Regions from separate parts of the Erwinia sp. INIA01 genome, predicted to be linked through region 1. Evidence: predicted binding sites of a transcription regulator. Region 1 holds the regulator's gene; the other holds the start of a gene.
What was found. Region 1 encodes PurR, which represses purine synthesis genes. Its sites were predicted from a motif close to CANGCAAACGTTTGCNTG; they were not measured.

Region 1 (3,338 bases):
CCAAAGTTTCTGCTACCCAGAAGGCAAAGCTGAAAAAGAGCCAGGAAGCGACGGCCTCACGCGAAGTAAAAACCACCCACATCGGTAAGATGGAGAAAAAACGCTACGGCCGCGAGCGTCTCGCCTCTTTACAGACCAAAAAAGGCAAGAAAGGCCCGCTGCGTGCTATCGAGCGCGATGAGGCTGAATCCCCTGAATCACCGCTGAAGTTGAGCAAAGCGCACCGCGCGCGCTATCAGAAAGCGCGTGAAACGGCGATGAACAAACTGATGGGCCAGTTGGGTAAACCCTACCAGTGGGGAGGCGCATCACCGTCAACCGGTTTCGACTGTAGCGGACTGGTGTGGTATGCCTATAAGGACCTGGTGAAGTTTAAGATCCCGCGTACGGCAAATGAGATGTATCACCTGCGCGATGCTGCGCCGATCAAACGCGATAAACTGGAGAAAGGCGACCTGGTGTTCTTCCGCATCAACGGACGCGGTACCGCCGATCACGTTGGCGTATATCTTGGTGGTGGAAAATTCATTCAGTCACCGAGAACCGGCAAAGACATTCAGGTAAGCGCGCTGGGCGATGATTACTGGCAGGAGCACTATATTGGTGCCCGTCGAATGATGACGCCAAAAACAATTCGCTGATTGCGCAACGCGGTAAGCGATTGCTGAATTGCTAATCGGGAGGAGCCATGCTCCTCCCGATTTTTTTAGTGCAGAATAGCCGTAAAGCTAAATGCAATAATCATCAGTAGCGCACCCACCGTGGTCAGCAGTGAGAATTTCAGATCGGTACTCATCGTCTCTCCTTAATAACCCTGCAAAATGTATGCACAAAGATTTTCCCACAGTTCCCCGTAAAAATCTCGTTTTCTCTGCGCAGCCTTGTTAGAATTCCTCTTTTCCGTTGCGCAACAGTAGCGGATAACGGTTTTTGCCAGCTCTGCAGTCACTCTACGGACGATTTTTTCCCCTTTCCGACCCGTTGCGACAGCATCCAAACCACTTTGGTCTGGTGGGAAAAGGCTGCACCCAGGCAAACGTTTAACCAACCTGTTATCAAATAGTTACGATAACACCAGGAGCATAAGTTTAATGGCAACAATTAAGGATGTGGCAAAGCGAGCCGGGGTGTCTACAACCACGGTTTCCCACGTAATTAATAAAACGCGCTTTGTAGCCGAAGAGACCCGTGAAGCGGTGTGGGCAGCAATTAAGGAATTGCACTATTCCCCCAGCGCCGTGGCACGCAGTCTGAAGGTCAACCACACCAAAACCATCGGCCTGCTCGCCACCTCCAGCGAAGCGCCCTATTTTGCCGAAATTATTGAAGCCGTGGAAAACCGCTGCTTTGCCAAAGGCTATACCCTGATCCTTGGGAATGCACATAACGACCTGAACAAACAGCAGGCTTATCTGTCGATGATGGCGCAGAAGCGCGTCGACGGGCTGCTGGTGATGTGCTCTGAGTACCCGGATTCATTAATCTCGATGCTGGAAGACCACCGCAATATCCCGATGGTGGTCATGGACTGGGGTGAATCGCGCGGAGATTTCACCGATACCGTGCTGGATAACGCCTTTGAAGGCGGCTATCTGGCCGGGCGTTATCTGATTGAGCGTGGGCATCGTGATATCGGTGCCATCCCGGGACAGCTGGAGCGTAACACCGGCGGCGGTCGCCATGCGGGGTTCCTCAAGGCGCTGAACGAAGCCGGGATTACACTGCGTGAAGAGTGGCTGGTTCAGGGCGACTTTGAACCTGAATCCGGCTATCGGGCCATGCAGCAGATTCTGGGGCAGAAACAGCGCCCGACCGCCATCTTCTGCGGCGGCGACGTCATGGCGATGGGTGCAATTTGCGCCGCGGACGAGATGGGCCTGCGCGTTCCACAGGATATTTCAGTGATCGGCTATGATAACGTGCGCAACGCACGCTATTTCACACCGGCGCTGACCACGGTGCACCAGCCGAAAGAGCGGCTGGGAGAAACCGCGTTCGATATGCTGCTCGATCGCATCACCAGCAAGCGTGAAGAACCGCAGACCATTGAAGTTCATCCGTCACTGATTGAACGCCGCTCCGTGGCCGATGGTCCGTTCCGCGACTATCGCCGCTAATCCCTTGCTCGTTTACCGTTCGCTCAGGCGGACGGTTCACTCAGCCATTCAGCATTCAGCGTATCGCTGTCGCCAACATAATCCAGCAGCCAGCGCAGCGCCGGTGATGCACTCTGTTCCGACCAACTCAAGCAGCATGGGCTGATCGGGAACGGGTTTGCCAGCGTCAGTTCCGCAATTCCCCCTTCAGCAATCCAACCCTGGGCAAAGTGCCCCGGGATCATGCCGACGCACAGTCCGGCGCGCAGGCAGTCTAACGCGCTGTCCCAGTCCGGGACCACCAGCCGCCGCTGATTATCCAGCGTCCAGGTGTTACGCTTCGGCAACGCGCGCGAGGTGTCCTCCAGCGTCAGAGATGGCCATTCCCGCAGCAGATCGTCGCTAAGCGGTCCCGTCTGTTGCAATAAGGGATGATCCGCCTGCACGACACAGCGCCAGTTAAGGCTGCCCATATCGCGAAAGGCGAAGCGCCCGCCCACCGGCACCGCCTGCGTAGCCCCGATAGCCGCATCAACGCGGCCATCCGCCAGCGCATCCCATACGCCGTTAAACACTTCGGGGAAGATATGCAGTTCCATATCGGGGAAGTGACGGTAGAAATCGACGATAAGCTGACGGGTACGCTGCGGCCTGACGATGCGGTCAACGGCGATATTAATCTGACCGCGCCAGCCGTTAGCCACCTGCTGACAGCGGCGTCGTGTGGCAAGCATTTTTTTGATAACAAAACGCCCTTCTTCGCTGAACACCCGTCCCGCTTCTGTCAGTACCACATCGCGATGGCGGCGCTCAAACAGGCTGACGGCCAGCCACTGCTCCAGCTGGCGTACGGTATAGCTCACCGCAGAAGGCACGCGGTGAAGCTCAGCCGCTGCGGCGGTAAAACTGCCGGTTCTGGCAACGGCTTCAATCACTTCCAGAGAATGTTCTGACCACATCGCTTTGCCTGCAAATTTTTTCAACGGAACTGACGAATATTAGCGTTTCACAAGCGTAAGTGCATCCCTTTACACTCCCTGCGATAAAAAACTGCCCTGTACGAGTAAAATATGCCTTCAAAATTCTTTATCGTTTATCTGGCCATGCTGAGCATGCTGGGTTTCCTTGCTACCGATATGTACCTGCCCGCTTTTGGTGAGATGCAGCAGGATCTTGCCACCGGTTCTGGCGTTATCAGCGCCAGCCTGAGCATCTTCCTTGCCGGCTTTGCCTGCGCACAGC
Region 2 (3,338 bases), on a different contig from region 1:
TGCGCTTAGCGATGAGCAGCAGCAGCTGGCCGCGGTGCAGGCTGCGGAACACGCGCTGAGCTTCGCTCCGCTCGAGCGAGCTAAAAATATTGCGCTGTTCCTTTCGGTTGACGGTGAACTGAATACCCGGCCGCTGATTGCCAAGCTGTGGCAGAGAAAGCAGCGGGTTTATCTGCCTGTGCTGCATCCCTTCTCTCCCGGAAACCTGCTGTTCATCCGCTATGACGAAAACACCGAACTGAAAAAAAACCGCCTGCGCATTCCGGAGCCGCCGCTGGATATTCGTCATCTGCAGCCGCTGAGCGAGCTGGACGTGCTCCTGGTGCCGCTGGTGGCGTTTGATGCGCAGGGCCAGCGCCTGGGTATGGGCGGTGGGTTTTATGACCGTACTCTGCAAAACTGGCAGCAGCATGGCTTTTTACCGGTGGGGCTGGCCCACGACTGCCAGCAGGTGGAAAAAATCCCGACGGCCGCGTGGGATATCCCGCTGCCCGCACTGATTACGCCGTCAAAAATCTGGCAGTGGTGAGATAAAAAAAGGCGACCCGAAAGTCGCCTTTTATGTCGTTTACTGCGTCAATCCGTGCCGCGAACCTTCGGCCCGCCAGCGAGATTAGTACAGCAGACGCGCGCGGATAGTACCCGGAATCGCCTTCATCAGCTGCAGCGCTTTATCCGCCACTTCCTGCGATGCATCAACGTCAATCACCACATAACCCATCTGCGGTGTAGTTTGCAGATACTGGGCTGAGATGTTGATTCCCTGATCGGCAAAGATCAGGTTGATCGCCGTCAACACGCCAGGACGGTTTTCGTGGATATGCAGCAGACGGCTAACGCTGGCACCGTGCATTGGCAGCGACACTTCCGGGAAGTTAACCGCGGACAGCGTTGAACCGTTGTCAGAGTATTTCGCCAGCTTACCGGCCACTTCGATACCGATGTTTTCCTGCGCTTCCTGAGTCGAACCACCAATGTGTGGGGTCAGAATCACGTTGTCGAACTCGCACAGCGGTGAGTTAAACGGATCGCTGTTGGTCGCAGGCTCTTCCGGGAAGACGTCGATTGCCGCGCCCGCCAGATGCTTATCGGCCAGCACTTTGCACAGCGCAGGGATATCCACCACGGTACCGCGCGAGGCGTTGATCAGCAGAGAACCCGGCTTCATCAGCGCCAGCTCTTCCGCACCCATCATGTTCTGCGTAGACTGAGTTTCAGGAACGTGCAGGCTCACCACATCGCTCATGTTCAGCAGATCTGAAAGATGCTGAACCTGCGTTGCATTGCCCAGCGGCAGCTTGCTTTCGATGTCGTAGAAGAACACGTGCATGCCCAGACTCTCGGCCAGCACGCCCAGCTGCATACCAATGTGGCCATAGCCGATGATGCCCAGCTTTTTACCGCGCGCTTCAAACGAACCTACCGCCAGTTTATGCCACACGCCACGGTGCGCTTTGGCGTTGGCCGCCGGCACGCCGCGCAGCATCAGCAGCAGCTCGCCGATAACCAGTTCAGCTACGGATCGGGTATTGGAGAAAGGTGCATTAAACACCGGGATACCGCGAGATGCAGCGGCATTCAGGTCAACCTGGTTGGTCCCGATACAGAAGCAGCCTACGGCAACCAGCTTTTCAGCGGCGGCGAAGATCTCTTCGGTAAGATGAGTACGGGAACGCAACCCGATAAAGTGTGCATCGCGAATGGACTCTTTCAGAGCCTCGCTATCCAGTGCACCTTTGTGAAATTCAATGTTGGTGTAACCCGCAGCGCGCAGATTATCGACCGCACTCTGATGTACGCCTTCCACCAGCAAGAACTTAATCTTGTCTTTCTCCAGTGATACTTTTGCCATTTCCCGACCTTTATTTAGCAGACTTCAGATGTGGCTGAATCCCTTTTACCGTTCATTTTGCCACCGCGGCATCGCGAAGCGAGATGAAAAGTGACGGGGATATAAGATTGCCTTCTGTCAAAATAACAAAATTTACGCTGGCAGCAATACAAACGATTGCCTGCCCTACAGCACGGCGGTGCCTTCTGCCAGAACAAACCGATAGAAAATCATGATGCGTTGCATAGCTTCAGGAGGATCGCGCGGCTGAGTCATCTACTGTGACATAAGTCACTAAATTTTGACCGTAAAAGAAAAGATGTTTTTTAGATCAAAATAACAGGCACCGCGCGGGTGCCTGACAGATCATTTGGTAATAGTCTTCACGCCATTTGCAGTGCCGATGAGCGCCACGTCCGCACCGCGAGCAGCAAACAGACCGACGGTCACCACACCCGGCAGCGCGTTAATAGCGACTTCCAGCGCAATCGGGTCAAGGATCTTGAGGTTGTAGACATCCAGAATGATATTACCGTTGTCGGTGACCACATCCTGACGGTATTCCGGCAGGCCGCCCAGCTTCACCAGCTCACGGGCAACGTAGGACCGCGCCATCGGGATCACTTCGACCGGCAGCGGGAATTTACCCAGCACGTCAACCTGCTTGGTGGCATCGGCAATACAGATAAAGCGTTCAGCCACTGCCGCAACGATTTTTTCGCGGGTCAGCGCGGCGCCGCCGCCTTTGATCATCTGCATCTGGCCGTTAATCTCGTCGGCGCCATCAACATACACCGCCAGCGAGTCAACTTCGTTAAGATTGAAAACGTGAATGCCTAAGCCTTTCAGCTTCGCGGTAGAAGCTTCAGAGCTGGAAACCGCGCCCTCAATCTGGTGTTTAATCGATCCCAGTGCATCAATAAAATGCGCGGCGGTAGAGCCGGTCCCTACGCCAACAATGGTGCCGGGAGTCACGTAGTCGAGCGCTGCCCAGCCAACGGCTTTTTTCAGTTCATCCTGCGTCATGATATGTTTAAACCTGTGAGTCACTGTGTGCGCGTAGTATAAAGCAATGACTGCAAAAATAATCGCCCATGAGAGTGACAGATGAGCAGGAATGGAAGCTGGCCCACAAAGTGGTTGATTCACAAAGTGACGTTTGCCCGCGCAAAAGATAAAAACTGTGGCATAGTGCTTAGACCACACCTGAGAAGAGTATAACGATTAATGAAACGTCCCGATTATCGAACGCTTCAGGCGCTGGATGCAGTGATTCGTGAACGCGGCTTTGAACGCGCCGCACAAAAGCTCTGTATTACCCAGTCAGCTGTTTCGCAGCGCATCAAGCAGCTGGAAAATATGTTTGGCCAGCCGCTGCTGGTGCGTACTGTTCCGCCTCGCCCAACCGAACAGGGGCAAAAGCTGCTGGCGCTGTTGCACCAGGTTGAGCTGCTGGAAGAAGAGTGGCTGGGTGATGACAGCGGTGGTACAACGCCACTATTGCTGT

Region 2: the regulator PurR is predicted to act here: its motif matches at 1,998-2,015, upstream of serA (phosphoglycerate dehydrogenase).

What each region holds. Positions count from the first base shown of each region.
Region 1 is NZ_JAPDNC010000020.1:35,691-39,028, reverse strand. It holds gene OMR58_RS24315 (C40 family peptidase) at 1-641, shown strand, start outside; gene cydH (cytochrome bd-I oxidase subunit CydH) at 707-796, opposite strand; gene purR (HTH-type transcriptional repressor PurR) at 1,092-2,117, shown strand; gene punR (DNA-binding transcriptional activator PunR) at 2,141-3,055, opposite strand; gene punC (purine nucleoside transporter PunC) at 3,167-3,338, shown strand, end outside.
Region 2 is NZ_JAPDNC010000002.1:642,747-646,084, reverse strand. It holds gene OMR58_RS04815 (5-formyltetrahydrofolate cyclo-ligase) at 1-529, shown strand, start outside; gene serA (phosphoglycerate dehydrogenase) at 614-1,852, opposite strand; gene rpiA (ribose-5-phosphate isomerase RpiA) at 2,198-2,857, opposite strand; gene OMR58_RS04800 (LysR family transcriptional regulator ArgP) at 3,059-3,338, shown strand, end outside.